One region of the Streptococcus sp. HMSC10E12 genome, then DNA from elsewhere that is predicted to be linked to it. Evidence: predicted binding sites of a transcription regulator. Region 1 holds the regulator's gene; each other region holds the start of a gene.

Region 1 (5,452 bases):
ATACCGTTCTTATCAATATCGAAAGTAACTTCGATTTGTGGGATACCACGAGGTGCAGCTGGGATATCAGTCAATTGGAAGCGTCCAAGAGTCTTGTTATCTGCTGCCATTGGGCGTTCCCCTTGAAGAACGTGGATGTCAACGGCTGGTTGGTTGTCTGCTGCAGTTGAGAAGACTTGTGATTTAGATGTTGGAATAGTAGTGTTACGGTCAATAAGTTTTGTGAACACTCCACCCATTGTTTCGATACCAAGTGACAATGGCGTTACATCAAGAAGGACAACGTCTTTGACATCACCAGTAATAACACCACCTTGAATAGCAGCACCCATGGCAACTACTTCATCAGGGTTAACTGATTTGTTTGGTTCTTTACCAGTTTCAGCTTTAACAGCTTCTACAACGGCAGGGATACGAGTTGAACCACCGACAAGGATAACTTCGTCAATATCTGACAAGCTCAAACCTGCATCTGAAAGGGCTTGACGAACTGGAGTTTTCGTACGTTCTACGAGATCACGAGTCAAATCATCGAATTTCGCACGAGTCAATGTCATTTCCAAGTGAAGAGGTCCAGCCTCACCGGCAGTGATGAATGGCAAGCTGATTTGTGTTGAAGTGACACCAGAAAGGTCTTTCTTAGCTTTTTCGGCTGCGTCTTTCAAACGTTGAAGAGCCATCTTGTCTGTTGACAAGTCGATACCATTTTCTTTCTTGAATTCTTCAACCATGTAATCGATGATTTTTTGGTCAAAGTCATCACCACCGAGTTTGTTATCCCCTGCAGTTGCCAATACGTCAAAGACACCATCACCAAGTTCAAGGATAGATACGTCGAATGTACCACCACCAAGGTCGAATACCAAGATTTTTTCTTCTTTATCAGTCTTATCCAAACCGTAAGCAAGGGCTGCTGCGGTTGGTTCGTTGACGATACGTTCTACTTCAAGACCAGCGATTTTACCAGCGTCTTTTGTTGCTTGACGTTGTGCATCGTTGAAGTAAGCAGGAACTGTGATAACTGCTTTAGTTACTTTTTCACCAAGGTAATCTTCAGCATAACCTTTCAAGTATTGAAGAATCATAGCTGAAATCTCTTGTGGTGTGTATTCTTTACCGTTTGCAGAAACTTTTTCAGAAGTACCCATCTTAGATTTGATAGAGATGATTGTATCTGGGTTTGTTACTGCTTGACGTTTTGCAGCGTCACCAACGATGATTTCACCGTTTTTGAATGACACAACAGATGGAGTTGTGCGGTTACCTTCTGGGTTTGCGATAATTTTTGATTCAGTTCCTTCAAGAACTGCTACTGCTGAGTTTGTTGTACCTAAGTCAATACCAATGATTTTAGACATATGTTTTTCCCCTTTTTACTTTAATTTCTATTTTGCTTTTTTTATCTTTCATTCATAGTTTTCTGTCATTTCGGACAAGGTTTCAATTAGTTATATACCACTACCATAGCTGGGCGTAAGACGCGTTCGTGGAGTTTATATCCTTTTTGGAAAACTTGTGCAATCGTGTCTGCTGGATGTTCATCATCTGCAGGCATTGTTTGAATTGCCATGTGGAAGTTATGATCGAAATCACCATCAGCTGGAATTTCTTCAATTCCTTCCTCTTTAAGAGCATGCACTAAACTTTCTTGCACCATTTCCAAACCTTTTTTGACATCATCAGTCAAGCCCTCAACGGCAAGAGCACGTTCAAGGTTATCAAGTGATGGCAAAATCGCTTTTGCCAAATCTTGGCTACGATACTTTTGCAATTGTTGACGTTCTTCATTTGCACGTCGCTGAATGTTTTGCATTTCTGCATGGGCACGAAGGTATTTGTTTTCAAATTCTTCGGCACGCGCTTGGGCTTCTTCAAGTTCAGAAGGTTCGCTTACTTCCTCTACAACTTCTTCAGTTGTCTCCGTAGCTTCCTCTTCTTTCACGTCTTCTTTTTTAATATCTTCAGTCAAGGCATACACCTCTTTCTATACTTTTTAAATGTTATATTTTAGCTAACTTCATAATGGTTACTATTGAGGTAACGGTAATAATCCGTCAACTTCATAACCAAAACTCTACTAATAACATTGACCAAACTAACCATGCGACGATAATCCATTTCAACTGGACCAATCACATGCATGAGTGCCATCCCACGATAAGGAATCAGGAATTTATGACTCATAACTGTGACATTTTCAAGCGCTTCTTCAGTTGATTCTGCAACCGAAATCTTGGTCACTTCATCATCGGAGATAGCTGATCGAAGCTCAAGTGCCACATGTTGTGGATTGTCCAAAAATTGATAGGTTTTTAAGTCGGCATAAGTCAGTGATGCAACCTTACCTTCGATGAAAATCAATTCCTTAAAAAGTTGTGAAAAGATATAATCAAACAAATCAAGAACATTATCTGTTATCTTGAAATACTTTTGCACAATCTGAGGAATCTCAGTTCTCAATCGGTAATGGATCTCTAAGACAGTGTTTCCCAAAAAACGTTCTTGAACAAGCTTATGAAGAATTTCCAAATCACTAGACAAGAAATTTTTTGGAATAGCAAATTGAACTGTCACAGGCTTAGATTCATCTAGAGTAAGAACCGCTAAAGCGTCGTGATTGGATAGATGAACAATGTCAAATCCAGTCAGACGTTGTCGTGTCGGTTCCACATCTTGAATCACTGCTGTACATCCTGTCATTTCTGCCAGCAGCTTCGCCGCTGCATCCAAGATATCTTCAAGTTTAAAGGCTTCAAAATCAAAGGCCTTGACCACTTGATAAACATCTTGTTCATCAATCGTATCAAGATTCAAAGAATTAGCGACGAAATACTGGAAACCTGCTCGGCTTGGCATACGCCCACTAGAAGTATGAGCTTTTTCAAGATAGCCCATTTTTTCAAGCTTGGCCATGTCATTACGAATGGTCGCTGAACTCGAATCAATTGATTCTTGTAATGCTTTAGAACCAACCGGTTCATGTGTACGAGTGAACATCTCAACTATCAAATTCAAAATAGTGTTTTGCCTTTGCGTAATCACGATGTCACCTCATTTCTATTTATTAGCACTCTAACACATCGACTGCTAACTTATGATTCTATTATACACCTAAACTTGAACATGTCAACCCAAAAAACCAAAAAATTAGCACTCTTATAAAAAGAGTGCTAAAAATACATCTTAAGACCTAGAAAAACAAAAAAAGAGCACCTCAGAGGCACTCTAATCTTATCAATCATATTTTGACAAATGATAGGTCTCAATAATAGATATGAGGTGTTTGGCATAATCTGGATCACTGCTAAAACCCGCAGCTTGTAGTTTTTCTGCCGCAACTTTATAACTAGTCGTTCCTGCTACCTCTTTATAGGTCGACTCACCCCATGTTCCTTGGCGAAGTTCTTCTAAATAAGTCATCATAGAACTTGACCAATCCTTAAAAACTGCAAAATCCACCTTTTGGTATTGCCATTTCCCTTTACTGTAGATACTATCCTTTAAACGAATACGTTCTTGACCTGGCTGAGCAGGGAGACTGTAGATGTTATGATATTTAACAGATAAAAGACTGCTACCATAATTTGACTCATATGCAGCTTGACTAAGGAGAATAGACGCAGGTACACCATAGTTTTTAGACATCTTTTGAGCTGTTGGAGCTAAGGTCTCAATAAATTCTTGCTGTGTGTAAGCAACCTTTACCGCACGAGCATTATCATCTGTAGAGGCATGAAGAATCAAAGGTAAGAGAATACCTAAAGCAAAAACAACAACTAAGGTAATGAAGGCTTTTAGTTTAAAACGTCGTCTCACTTAGCTTTCTCCTTTAATAATGCCAAATATTCTTCCAAAGTAAGATTATGTTCAGTCATATACTCTGCTGACTCTTTACCAACATAGCGGAAATGCCAATCCTCGTAGCCTACACCCGTTGACGATGTTTTACCATCTGGAAAACGAAGAACAAAGCCATATTTCGGCGCCAATTCTTTGACTTTAGCTACTGTATCTGGATCTGCTTCATTTAAGCTATCTACAGTACTCATATCAATCGCAAGACCTGTTTGGTGTTCACTCGCTCCTGGTGGTTGTGAATAGGTTTGAACCTTTTTCTCCGCCTGAGACTCCGTCAAACTTGGGTCAGCAGCCATTTCCTGCTGAACATAACTGTTATAAAGTTCAGTCTGATAAGCAACACTACGATAACCTGATATCAAGTGATAACTTGGATCAATTTCTTGAGCAGCTGCTAAAAACTCCTTAACGTTCTTAGCAATTCTTGCATCTACAGAAACACCATCGACATCAGCAATCTCAGGGTTAAGTTCTTTAGACTTATTATCTCGATTTACCAAAAGCAATTGCCAGTCTTTAGGCGATACATCAGGTAGTCCCTTTGCATCCTTGCTTTGAGTCGCATCGGTAGCTTGCTTACTACTTTTTGTTACTGACGATCCATTGGTTTGTTGGACTGTACGACTGACACCAAATACTGAATAAAGTCCTGCTACAACTAAAAGAACTGCAATCAAGACACTACTGATAACCAAAAACCAGTTGGTTTGCTTTTTCGCCTGACGGCGACTTGGATAGTTATTTTTTACCATTTTCTTTTTCTATTATCTCTCGCCCAACCTGACGATAAGTCATATCGCCAAGTGCTTCTAATGTAAATTTACCATTTTCATAAGCAACAACAGTAACCGAACCGTTGTCCAATGAAGGATGCTCGACAGAAGAATCAATTAACCAAGCAAAGGTTGCAATGGTCATACCGTGACTAACGACAATAGCATTACCGCCACCAGACCTCTCAAGATTTTCTGCAATAGCTGTGAACCCCTCTAAAATACGTTTTCTGAGCACTTCCCAAGGCTCTGCCCAACCAGCCGTATCCACATCAAGGATACCCTGTGCAAGCTCAGGATAAGTTACCTCATGCAAATCCTTACCTTGAAAAGCATCTGTTCTCGGTAGCACACCGTAGAAAAGTTCACCGTCATAGCCACCATCTAAACTACCAAAACACCACTCACGAATACGTTTGTCACGTTTATAAGGAATAGTTTCTAAACCCGTCTCACGTAAAATGATATCCATGGTTTGAATCGTTCGACCTGAATCACTAGAATATGCGACCTTGAAAGGAATACCTGCTGCTTTCAGACCTACCCCCAATTCACGAATACCTTCTTCACCGAACGGGGTCAAAGGGCTATCAGACCAACCTTGTGCACGACCAATGGTGTTAAACATCGTTTTGCCATGTCTCGCAATATACAACTTAACCTCACTCATAGCGCCCCTTCTTTCCGTCATTTTTGAATTCATTATAGCACAAATCCCCTCCACTATCTAGCCAGCGAGACCATCAGAAAATGCCTTACCAATTGGCAAAGCATTTAACATCCGCTTAGTTTTTAAAGCTGTGAACAGGAGCTGGGATTTG
Region 2 (5,452 bases), on a different contig from region 1:
TTAGGTGCTTGTGTAAAGACAACATCAGTATTTCCAGCAGAGTAGGTCTCTACGAGAAAGGCATCTGTATTGTCTAGTTGGTTTTGAACGAGTTCTTGGTGTGTACGGGTCGTATTAATGAGTTTCATAGTTTCCTCCTAGGATTTGCCAGTTGTTGTGTTAGTTTCTTTCCATTGTTCGATTCCCCATTTATGACTGCCACGTTTAAGTTTAGCGATGGCTTCATCAATTGGAAACCAGGCCAGGTTATTGAAATCTTCGAGAGGTTTGCCAATTTTTGAAAAATCTACAACTTCATAAATATAGGCTGGATTGTAATAGTAAGTGTCACGGTGGCTTGAATAGAAGTATTCATCGGCCTGGCCATAGTACTGGCCTAAAGTGGCTGTAAACCCAAGTTCTTCAATTAACTCGCGTTCTAATGCGCTATAGTGATCCTCGCCTGCTTCAATCTCTCCACCTGGGAGAAACCAAGCCCCGTTAGGAGCCTGGACTAAAATAATCTTTGTCTTTTCTTGGTTAGGAATCACAGCATAAACACCGTAACGTGTTTGATAATGAGCTCCCTCAACCTTGTCACCAAATGTTGGATTCATGAGTTGCTCCTTACGTTTATTTGCCTATATTATACTAAAATTTTGCTCATTTTCCTATTGATTTAGGCAGAATTAGGGATAAATTTGAAAATAGGAAATGAAAAGATAAAGAAACCAAGTCATTGCGACTTGGTTTCTTTATTTAATCAGTTTCTTTTGCTGTCTCAGCTTTCTGAGCAGTTTTTTCGGCTTTTTTAGCAGACTTAATGGTGATGTGGCCTTTTGAAGTCATGACTGCCTTGAGATCTTTTTCGTTTGGATTTTCAAGGTAGAAGTCAGTAATAGCGTCTTCAATATGATCTTGGATGGTACGACGTAGTGGTCGAGCACCCATCTTAGGATCGTAACCAAGGTCAACCAATTTTTCCTTAACTTTCTCAGTTACACTGAGGTGGATACCGTTATTAGCCAAGCGTTGGTTGACATTATCAAGCATGAGGTCAACGATAGTAAGGAGATTTTCTTTGCTAAGGGCAGAGAATTCGATAATACCATCAAATCGGTTCATGAATTCAGGGCTGAAGAAATCTCCAAGCTGGTTAAGCACAGAATTGGTACGATTTTCACGGGCAGCTCCAAAGCCAACGCTAGCTTCTACTTTACCTGTACCAGCATTTGAAGTCATGATGATGATGGTATCCTTGAAACTTACAGTTCGCCCTTGACCATCAGTCAAGCGACCGTCGTCAAGAACTTGGAGGAACATGTGAAGAACGTCTGGGTGAGCTTTTTCAACCTCATCTAGAAGAATGAGTGAATAAGGATTACGGCGGACTTTTTCAGTTAACTGACCAGCTTCGTCGTAACCGACATATCCTGGAGGGGCACCGACTAATTTGGCAACGGCGTGTTTTTCCATGTATTCTGACATGTCGAAACGGATCATACTGTCAGCTGAACCAAAGAGTTCAATAGCCAATTGTTTAGAGAGTTCAGTTTTACCGACTCCTGTAGGACCTACAAAGAGGAAGCTACCAATTGGGCGATTTGGAGCACCTAATCCGACACGATTACGACGGATAGCTTTTGCGATTTTATCAACTGCGGCATCTTGTCCAATAACATGTGATTTGAGGTCATAAGCAAGACTAAGAAGTTGTGATTGTTCTTTTTCTTTCAAATCACCGACAGGAATATTGGTTTTTTGTTCCACAATAGCTTCGATATGTTTTTCGGTGATGACAGGCATATCTTGGTCTTTGATGGTTTGTTTTTGCATTTCCTTGTATTTAGCAATTTGATCACGGAAATAGGCAGCCTTTTCAAAGTCTTCGTCACGAGTAGCTTGAGCTTTTAGGTTCTCAGCTTCAATCAAACGTTTGTCGATATCTTTAGGATCAACAAAATTGAGGGTCAAGTTCATCTTAGAACCTGCTTCATCGAGAAGGTCGATGGCCTTGTCTGGCAAGAAGCGGTCTTGAATGTAGCGGTTGGACAATTCTGCAGCTGCAGTAATAGCTTCGTCTGTGTATTTGACATGGTGGTAGTCTTGATATTTAGGTTGGATACCACGCAAAATAGTGATGGTTTCCTCAACCGTTGGTTCGTCAACCTTAACTGGTTGCATACGACGCTCTAGGGCAGCATCTTTTTCGATGATGCGGTATTCGTTGAGTGTTGTTGCTCCGACCAGTTGAAGTTCCCCACGAGCAAGAGCGGGTTTTAGGATGTTTCCAGCATCCATATTGCCATCACCAGCATTACCAGCTCCTACGATTTCATGGATTTCATCAATAAATAGGATAACATCCTGACGTTGACGAATTTCTTCCATGAGTTTTTGCATGCGTTCTTCAAATTGGCCACGAATACCAGTCCCTTGAACCAGGCTGACCACATCAAGACGGATGACTTGTTTGCCTTGGAGTTTTTGTGGCACGCTACCGTCAACGATTTTTTGAGCTAGGCCTTCAACAACAGCAGTCTTACCGACACCGGGTTCACCGATGAGGACGGGGTTGTTCTTGGTGCGGCGGTTAAGAATTTCGATGACACGAATGATTTCCTCGTCACGACCAATAACAGGATCAATGTCTCCACGACGAGCGATGTCAGTGATGTTAATGCCGAACTCTTCAAGAAGACCTTGTGGCTGTTGAGGAGCTTGTTGGCGTGGTCCTCCTGGACGGCCTGGCCCTTGTGTATTGCCACCGTTTCCTCGGTTACCACCTTCTTGTGTTGGAGGTGTATTGGGAAGATCGCCGTTAGAAGAACGGAAGTTATTTAGGTCGCTGAAGAAATCATCGAAGAAGTTGGAACCTCCTGTTTGATTGAATTGATTGAGGGGGTTCTCTGGGTCAGATTTCATGATTTTATAACAATTTTGACAGAGGTCAACTTGTTGCTGATTACCGTTTACATTGGTATACAAATGAATACTAGCTTCATTAAGGTTACAGTTTTGACAGAGCATATCAGTACCTCTTTTCTATCTGAATTGGGAAAGACCTTTATTGAAAACAATCTTGGTCAAAAAAGGTCAAATCTATGACTCCATTATAGCATGCGGAAGGTAGATTGCAAGTAAAAAGCATCTAGGTTTGGCACTCTCTTAACAAGAGTGCTAACATTGAATTTTAATTCAAAAACTCTTGTCTAAAATGTATAAATATTATATAATGTTTTTATATTATTCAGAACGAAAGAGAGATACCTATGACACAAGCTAAATCATTTTTGAAAGAAATCGACTTTACCAAGCAGGAACTTGAGGAGTTAATCGATTTATCTATAAAATTTAAACAGCTAAAGAAGGAAAGAATTCCGCATAAATATTTAGATGGCTTAAATATTGCCCTGATTTTTGAAAAAACATCTACAAGAACTCGCTCAGCTTTTACAGTGGCTGGTCAGGATCTAGGTATGAATGTGACCTACCTTGGTGCTGGAGACATTCAGTTAGGTAAAAAGGAATCTGTAGTTGATACAGCCAAGGTGCTTGGTTCTATGTTTGATGGAATCGAATACCGTGGTTTTAAGCAAGAAGATGTCGAAGACTTGGCTAAGTACTCAGGAGTTCCGGTCTGGAATGGTTTGACGGATACCTGGCATCCAACGCAAATGATTGCGGATTTCATGACTTTGAAGGAGCGTTTTGGTAGTTTGGAAGGTTTGACCATCGCCTATATTGGAGATGGTAGAAATAATATGGCCAACTCACTTTTAGTCACTTCGGCTATTTTAGGCGTTAATGTCAAGATTATTGCCCCAGAGGTGCTGCAACCCGAAGATGAGATTGTAGCCCTAGCTCAGAAACATAATAATGGTGCCGATTTAACCATTACAGATGATATTTCAGAGGTCAAGGGAGTGGATATGCTTTATACGGATGTCTGGGTGTCAATGGGTGAAGAAGTAGACTTTAAATCTCGTATTGATTTACTCCTGCCTTATCAAATTAATGCAAACCTACTTGCCAAGACGGAAAATCCAGATGTCATCGTTATGCACTGTCTCCCAGCTTTTCATGATCTCAATACCCAAATTGGGCAAGAAATCTATGACAAATATGGTTTGGCAGAGTTAGAAATCACCGATCAAGTCTTCCAAAAATACAGTGATATCATCTTCCAAGAAGCTGAGAATCGTATGCATTCTATCAAGGCCATTATGTACAATTCCTTGAAAAATATTTAAAATTCCCCCATTTTTCCCATAAGTGTGATAAAATAAGTAAGAAATACACAATTAATAGGAGAAATAACATGGAATCACATTTGGTGAGAATCATTAACCGTCTTGAAATGATGGCGGCTGATGGTGGTAATTTGAAACGTAATTTTGAACGTGAAGGAGTGGTTGTTGCCGAAGTATCATTTAGCAACGATCCTGAAAATGGTCCAGTTTTCACATTGCGTGACGTTGAAGCACGTGAATCTTATTCATTTGATAGTATCGACTTGATTGCAATGGAAATCTACGATTTGCTTTACTAATAAATTATTTTGGAACTTTACAAGGTTCCAAAAATCAGAATGCCTGAAACTATCGAGTTTCAGGCATTTTTATCAGGATGAAAGCATGGGGTGATGCTTGTATGGCTTGTCAAAACAGTCAGTGTTTCAACTCATTGGCAAAGCTTTTGGCGTGGTGTCGTCTTGGAAATACATGAGGTGTATTGCTTGAGAGTTTTGATAGCTAGGTCTATAACTTAGTTTTTATACTGAAATATCGCATTTATAAGAAAATACTTTATTATTATACAGTCTTCTGATATAATATTGAAGAATATTAGTAAGGAGTATCTAGATGAATTTTTCATTTCTACCACAGTTTTGGTCTTACTTTAACTATGGTGTCTTAGTAACAATTATGATTTCGGTCTGCGTGGTCTTCTTCGGAACCATCCTTGGGGTTTTGGTATCCTTGGCCAAGCGTTCTGGAATCAAACCTTTGGAGTGGTTGGTAAGCCTTTATGTTTGGGTTTTCCGTGGGACTCCTATGGTTGTGCAGATTATGATTGCTTTTAACCTTATCCACATGAATCTCCCAACTGTTCAGTTTGGTATTTTAAACCTTGATTTGTCACGTATCGTTCCAGGTATTATCGTCCTTTCTTTGAACAGTGGTGCTTATATTTCTGAGAGTGTGCGTGCAGGTATCGAGTCTATTCCTAAAGGTCAGGTTGAAGCTGCCTACTCACTTGGAATCCGTCCATGGAATACCATGCGTTATGTGGTCTTGCCTCAAGCTATTAAAAATATCTTGCCTGCCTTGGGTAACGAGTTTGTTACTATTATCAAGGATAGTTCGCTCTTGCAAACCATCGGGGTTATGGAATTGTGGAATGGTGCACAAACTGTTGCAACAACAACCTACTTGACCTTGACACCGCTCTTGTTCGCAGCCTTCTATTA
Region 3 (5,452 bases), on a different contig from region 1:
AATGCACAAGGAGATCAGTCTAACTTGCAGACGATTTCTCAGTCGCTTATTGAAGATAATGATGTCATGTTAGCTATCGCAACCCCAGCAGCCCAGTCTTTGAGTAGTTTGACAAAGGACAAGCCAATTCTCTTTACAGCTGTTACAGATCCAGTTTCAGCTAAATTGGTTAAGTCTATGGACAATGTTGGAGGAAATGTGACAGGGACAAGCGACATGTCACCAATCAACAAACAAGTCGAGTTGTTGAAAAAGGTCCTTCCAAACACTAAAAAAGTTGGGATTATGTACACGACCAGCGAGCGTAACTCAGAAGTTCAGGTTGAAGAAGCCAAGAAATACTTCAAGGAAGCTGGTATTGAAACGGTTATCAAAGGAATTTCATCAACCAATGATATCCAAGACACAGCCAAGAGCTTGATGAGTCAAACCGAAGTGATTTTCATCCCAACTGATAATACCATTGTTAGTGCTATTAATACCTTGGTAGATCTTTCTAAAGAGACTAAGGTTCCAGTTGTTGGTAGTGACGCTGGTAGTGTAGAAAAAGGTGTCCTATTCACTTACGGAACCAACTATGAAGCGCTTGGACGTCAAACAGGTAAGTTGGCAGGCCGTGTTCTCCGAGGTGAGAAGGTCAAGGATGTCGATGCCGAGTATCCTAAAACCCTAAATGTTGTGGTTAACCATGACATGGCTAAAGAACTTGGTATTGATGTTTCTAGCATTAGTGACGAGGAATCTAAAGCATCAACACAAGATGACAAACCAATTGCTAAAAAAGATAAGGGTGTCATTAAGCTTAAGGTCAATAAGTCTTCTAAAAAAGGATTTTCAAATGTGGTGCTAACAGCCATTTCTCAGGGGCTTCTCTGGGCTATTATGGCTATCGGGGTCTTCATTACCTTCCGTATTTTGGACCTTGCTGATTTGACAGCTGAGGGGGCCTTCCCACTTGGTGCTGCTACGACAACTATCATGATTATCCGTGGGATTAACCCAATCTTTGCGACTCTAGGTGGTTTTGTAGCTGGTATGCTTGCTGGAGCTGTGTCTGGCTTTATGCATACGAAAATGAAGATACCAGCACTCTTAACGGGGATTATTACCTTAACAGGGCTCTATTCAGTTAACCTTTTGGTTCTTGGAAGTGCCAATGTCTCTCTTTCAGGACACAACACGCTGGTGACTATGGTTATGGATCTTGGTCTATCTAAGCTGAATGGTGTGATTCTATTAGGACTGATTTTTGTTAGTCTGGTAGTACTTATGTTGGTTGTTCTCCTTAATACACAGGTTGGACTTGCTCTTCGTGCAACAGGTGATAACCTTGCCATGGGTGAAGCCAATGGTATCAAGGTTGACCGTATGAAGATTCTTGGCTACATGATTTCCAATGGTTTGATTGCCCTATCAGGTGCCCTCCTAGCTCAAAACAATGGCTATGCGGATATGAATATGGGTACTGGTACAATCGTAAATGGCTTGGCTGCAATCATCTTAGCCGAAGTTATCGTCAAGTATCTACCACTTGGCAAACGCCTCTGGTCAATTGTCGTAGGAGCTGTTCTCTACCGTTTGGTCTTGGTTATTATCCTTGCCATGAACGTTGATGCTCAAATGTTGAAATTGGCTTCAGCCATCTTGCTTGCTATCATCCTTTATGTGCCAGAAGTACGACAAAAATTGAAAATCAGACCTAACAAATCCTTGACTCCAGGAGGTGACAAGTAATGGCTTTACTTAGTTTACAACAGATTCATAAAACCTTTGAAAAAGGCACGGTCAATGAAAATCACGTCCTTCGTGGTTTGGATCTCGACATTGAACAGGGAGATTTTATCTCTGTTATTGGGGGAAATGGTGCTGGTAAATCAACCTTGATGAATTCAATTGCTGGTGTTCTTAGCATTGATGAGGGGGATATCTTGTTGGAGGGGCAATCTATTAAGAAAGCATCTGTAGATGAGCGCTCTAAAGACATTAGCCGTGTTTTCCAAGATCCTCGAATGGGGACAGCGACAAACCTTTCTATCGAAGAAAATATGGCGATTGCCTATCGTCGTGGTAAGAAACGTAGCTTTTTTAAAAAGTCTATCACTGAAAGCGAACGTCAAGTCTTCAAGGAAGCCTTGGTAGATCTTGGTCTTGGTCTTGAGAATCGTATGAAGACTGATGCTAATTTCTTGTCAGGTGGACAACGTCAGGCCTTGACACTTGCTATGGCAACCTTGGTGCGTCCCAAAATCTTGCTTTTGGATGAACATACAGCAGCCCTAGATCCTAAGACAAGTGATATGGTCATGAATTTGACACGTAAGATCGTTGAAGAACAAGAATTGACAACCCTTATGATTACCCATAATATGGAACATGCTATCGAATATGGGAACCGTCTGGTTATGCTCTATCACGGTAAAATCGTCGTCGATGTGCGAGGTGAAGAAAAGAAAAATCTCACTGTTGCAGAACTTATGGACCTCTTCCACAAAAATAGTGGACAAGTCCTCAATGACGATGCCTTGGTACTCGGTTAACAAACAAAAAAGAAACTATCCAAAGTTCAGATTTTGGGTAGTTTTTTCTTGACTATTTTTGACCAAGTGCTAAAATAAATATATGGATTAGCACTCGTGGTTTATGAGTGCTAAAAATAACGTTTCACACGTTACTAATAATAAATAACATTTGGAGGTAATTGGTATGGCATTGAAACCATTGGGTGATCGTATCGTTGTCCGTTTTGAAGAAACAGAAGAAAAAACAGCTAGTGGCTTTGTATTGGCAGGGGCCAGTCATGAAGCTACAAAGACTGCTGAGGTTTTGGCAGTAGGTGAAGGAATCCGTACTCTTACTGGTGAATTGATTGCACCTAGTGTTGCAGCAGGCGATAAAGTTCTTGTTGAAAATGGTGCAGGTGTCAATGTTAAAGACGGAGATGATTCCGTTTCAATTATCCGTGAAGCAGACATTTTAGCAGTCCTAGCTTAGGTCTATGCTAATCAGATATAAAGTAAGATAAAGAAGGAGTAACTATGGCAAAAGATATTAAATTTTCATCAGATGCACGCGCAGCAATGGTCCGTGGTGTTGATACTTTGGCTGATACAGTTAAGGTAACGCTTGGTCCTAAAGGTCGTAACGTGGTTTTGGAAAAAGCTTTTGGCTCACCTCTTATCACTAATGATGGTGTGACAATTGCTAAAGAAATTGAACTCGAAGATCACTTTGAAAATATGGGTGCTAAGCTTGTCAGCGAAGTCGCTTCAAAAACGAACGATATTGCTGGTGACGGAACAACTACAGCCACTGTTTTGACACAAGCTATTGTTCGTGAAGGTCTCAAAAATGTAACGGCTGGTGCTAATCCAATCGGTATCCGTCGTGGGATTGAAGCAGCTGTAGCTACAGCCGTGGAAGAGCTTAAAGCCATTGCACAACCAGTTGCTAATAAAGAAGCTATTGCCCAAGTCGCAGCGGTTTCATCACGTTCTGAAAAAGTTGGTGAATACATTTCAGAAGCTATGGAACGTGTGGGTAATGATGGTGTTATCACTATTGAAGAGTCTCGTGGTATGGAGACAGAACTCGAAGTGGTTGAAGGTATGCAGTTTGACCGTGGTTATCTTTCTCAGTACATGGTTACTGATAATGAAAAAATGGTCGCTGACCTTGATAATCCATTTATCCTTGTGACTGACAAGAAAATTTCAAATATCCAAGATGTCCTTCCACTCTTGGAAGAAGTGCTTAAGACAAGTCGTCCACTCTTGATCATTGCTGATGATGTGGATGGTGAAGCTCTTCCTACACTTGTTCTTAACAAGATTCGTGGAACTTTCAATGTCGTTGCTGTTAAGGCACCTGGCTTTGGTGACCGTCGTAAAGCGATGTTGGAAGACATTGCCGTATTGACAGGAGCAACTGTCATTACTGAAGATCTTGGTCTTGAGCTTAAGGATGCAACTATGGCAGCACTTGGTCAAGCCTCTAAAGTAACTGTGGATAAAGATAGTACAGTTATCGTTGAAGGTGCAGGAAGCACAGAAGCGATTGCTAACCGTGTTAACCTCATCAAGTCTCAATTGGAAACAACAACATCTGAATTTGACCGTGAAAAACTTCAAGAACGTTTGGCTAAATTGTCAGGTGGGGTTGCAGTTGTTAAGGTTGGTGCGGCCACTGAAACAGCCCTTAAAGAAATGAAACTTCGTATCGAAGATGCCCTTAACGCTACTCGTGCCGCTGTTGAAGAAGGTATCGTAGCAGGTGGTGGTACAGCCCTTGTTAACGTCATTGCTAAGGTTGCTGAACTTGATCTTGAAGGTGACGACGCTACAGGACGTAACATTGTCCTCCGTGCCTTGGAAGAACCAGTTCGTCAAATTGCTTATAACGCTGGTTATGAAGGTTCAGTTATCATCGATAAATTGAAGAACAGCCCAGTTGGTACAGGCTTTAACGCTGCTAACGGTGAATGGGTAGATATGGTTGAAGCAGGAATTATCGACCCTGTTAAGGTCACACGTTCTGCCCTCCAAAATGCTGCTTCTGTAGCTAGTCTTATCTTGACAACTGAAGCAGTCGTTGCCAATAAACCTGAACCAGAAACTCCAGCAGCACCAGCTATGGATCCAGGAATGATGGGCTACTAAGAGTTTAAAAAAGCAAAAGAAAAAACCTAGGGAAAGTCGAGAAACTTTTTCTGGGTTTTCTTTTTTTCAATTATTTGTTGTTAATTACTGAAAAGGGTTAAATGTATCAGAACTTCCTTGTTGACCTGCCATTTGCATCATCATTTGTTGTTGTCTAATGCGTTCTGCTTCCTTATTCGTATTGATAGAAACAGCAAGAAGGATGATCCAACCGATGAATGTCCAGCCTAGAAGAAAGGATAGGATAAAGATTGGCCATTTTTTATCGGTTTTATTTAGAAGAGCTGGTAATATTTGAAGTACTACCAAGGGTAAAGAAATGATGATGGAGAGAAAAGCCGTGAGCAAGCCGCCACTAAGCTCATCACTGGCAATTCCAAAGAGTATCATTGCAAGAGCCCAGAGGATAACTGGGATAGAAGCGATGGCTATCATGATGAGGTTTGTTTGAGACTTACTTTCGTGTTGCGTCCAAGTCTCGTTAAAGTTATGATTTGGATGTTGGAAGGTAGCATTAGTCTGACTTGACGCGGGGCTAGTATTTGGTAAATCCTGTAGTTCCTCTAAGTTGGTATCAGCTAGTGGTTCTTCAGCAACATCATAATTGTCAACATCATTTTCGGCAGTTTCTACAGTGTCTTTTTGTGGGACAGTTTTTGTTATTTCGACAGTTGGTTTGGGAGTTTCTCGGACAAACTCGCCTTTCTGAGCTGCTTCAGCCATTTCTTGAATACTTGGATTACGACCATTAACTGCTTGGAAAAAATCAATCCAATCTTGTTGTTTCATGTGTATAA

Evidence for each region. The regulator HrcA, encoded in region 1, represses chaperone genes, less so after heat shock. The targets are predictions, from matches to a motif close to TTAGCACTCNNNNNNNNNGAGTGCTAA.
Region 2: HMPREF3112_RS08270 (ATP-dependent Clp protease ATP-binding subunit) is a predicted target of HrcA. The motif match lies at 3,137-3,163, and genes of this name have one in related genera.
Region 3: groES (co-chaperone GroES) is a predicted target of HrcA. The motif match lies at 2,625-2,651, and genes of this name have one in related genera.

The regions. Positions count from the first base shown of each region.
Region 1 covers NZ_KV791126.1:4,133-9,584, forward strand. The annotation lists gene dnaK (molecular chaperone DnaK) at 1-1,358, opposite strand, end outside; gene grpE (nucleotide exchange factor GrpE) at 1,445-1,969, opposite strand; gene hrcA (heat-inducible transcriptional repressor HrcA) at 2,008-3,042, opposite strand; gene HMPREF3112_RS10465 (glycoside hydrolase family 73 protein) at 3,235-3,816, opposite strand; gene HMPREF3112_RS10470 (M15 family metallopeptidase) at 3,813-4,610, opposite strand; gene HMPREF3112_RS10475 (histidine phosphatase family protein) at 4,597-5,301, opposite strand; gene HMPREF3112_RS10480 (PFL family protein) at 5,417-5,452, opposite strand, start outside.
Region 2 covers NZ_KV791104.1:329,358-334,809, forward strand. The annotation lists gene HMPREF3112_RS08260 (DUF1827 family protein) at 1-128, opposite strand, end outside; gene HMPREF3112_RS08265 (NUDIX hydrolase) at 138-596, opposite strand; gene HMPREF3112_RS08270 (ATP-dependent Clp protease ATP-binding subunit) at 739-3,009, opposite strand; gene argF (ornithine carbamoyltransferase) at 3,252-4,232, shown strand; gene HMPREF3112_RS08280 (DUF1797 family protein) at 4,301-4,531, shown strand; gene HMPREF3112_RS08285 (amino acid ABC transporter permease) at 4,845-5,452, shown strand, end outside.
Region 3 covers NZ_KV791075.1:58,213-63,664, forward strand. The annotation lists gene HMPREF3112_RS00255 (ABC transporter substrate binding protein) at 1-1,734, shown strand, start outside; gene HMPREF3112_RS00260 (ABC transporter ATP-binding protein) at 1,734-2,537, shown strand; gene groES (co-chaperone GroES) at 2,704-2,991, shown strand; gene groL (chaperonin GroEL) at 3,036-4,655, shown strand; gene HMPREF3112_RS00275 (superinfection immunity protein) at 4,740-5,444, opposite strand.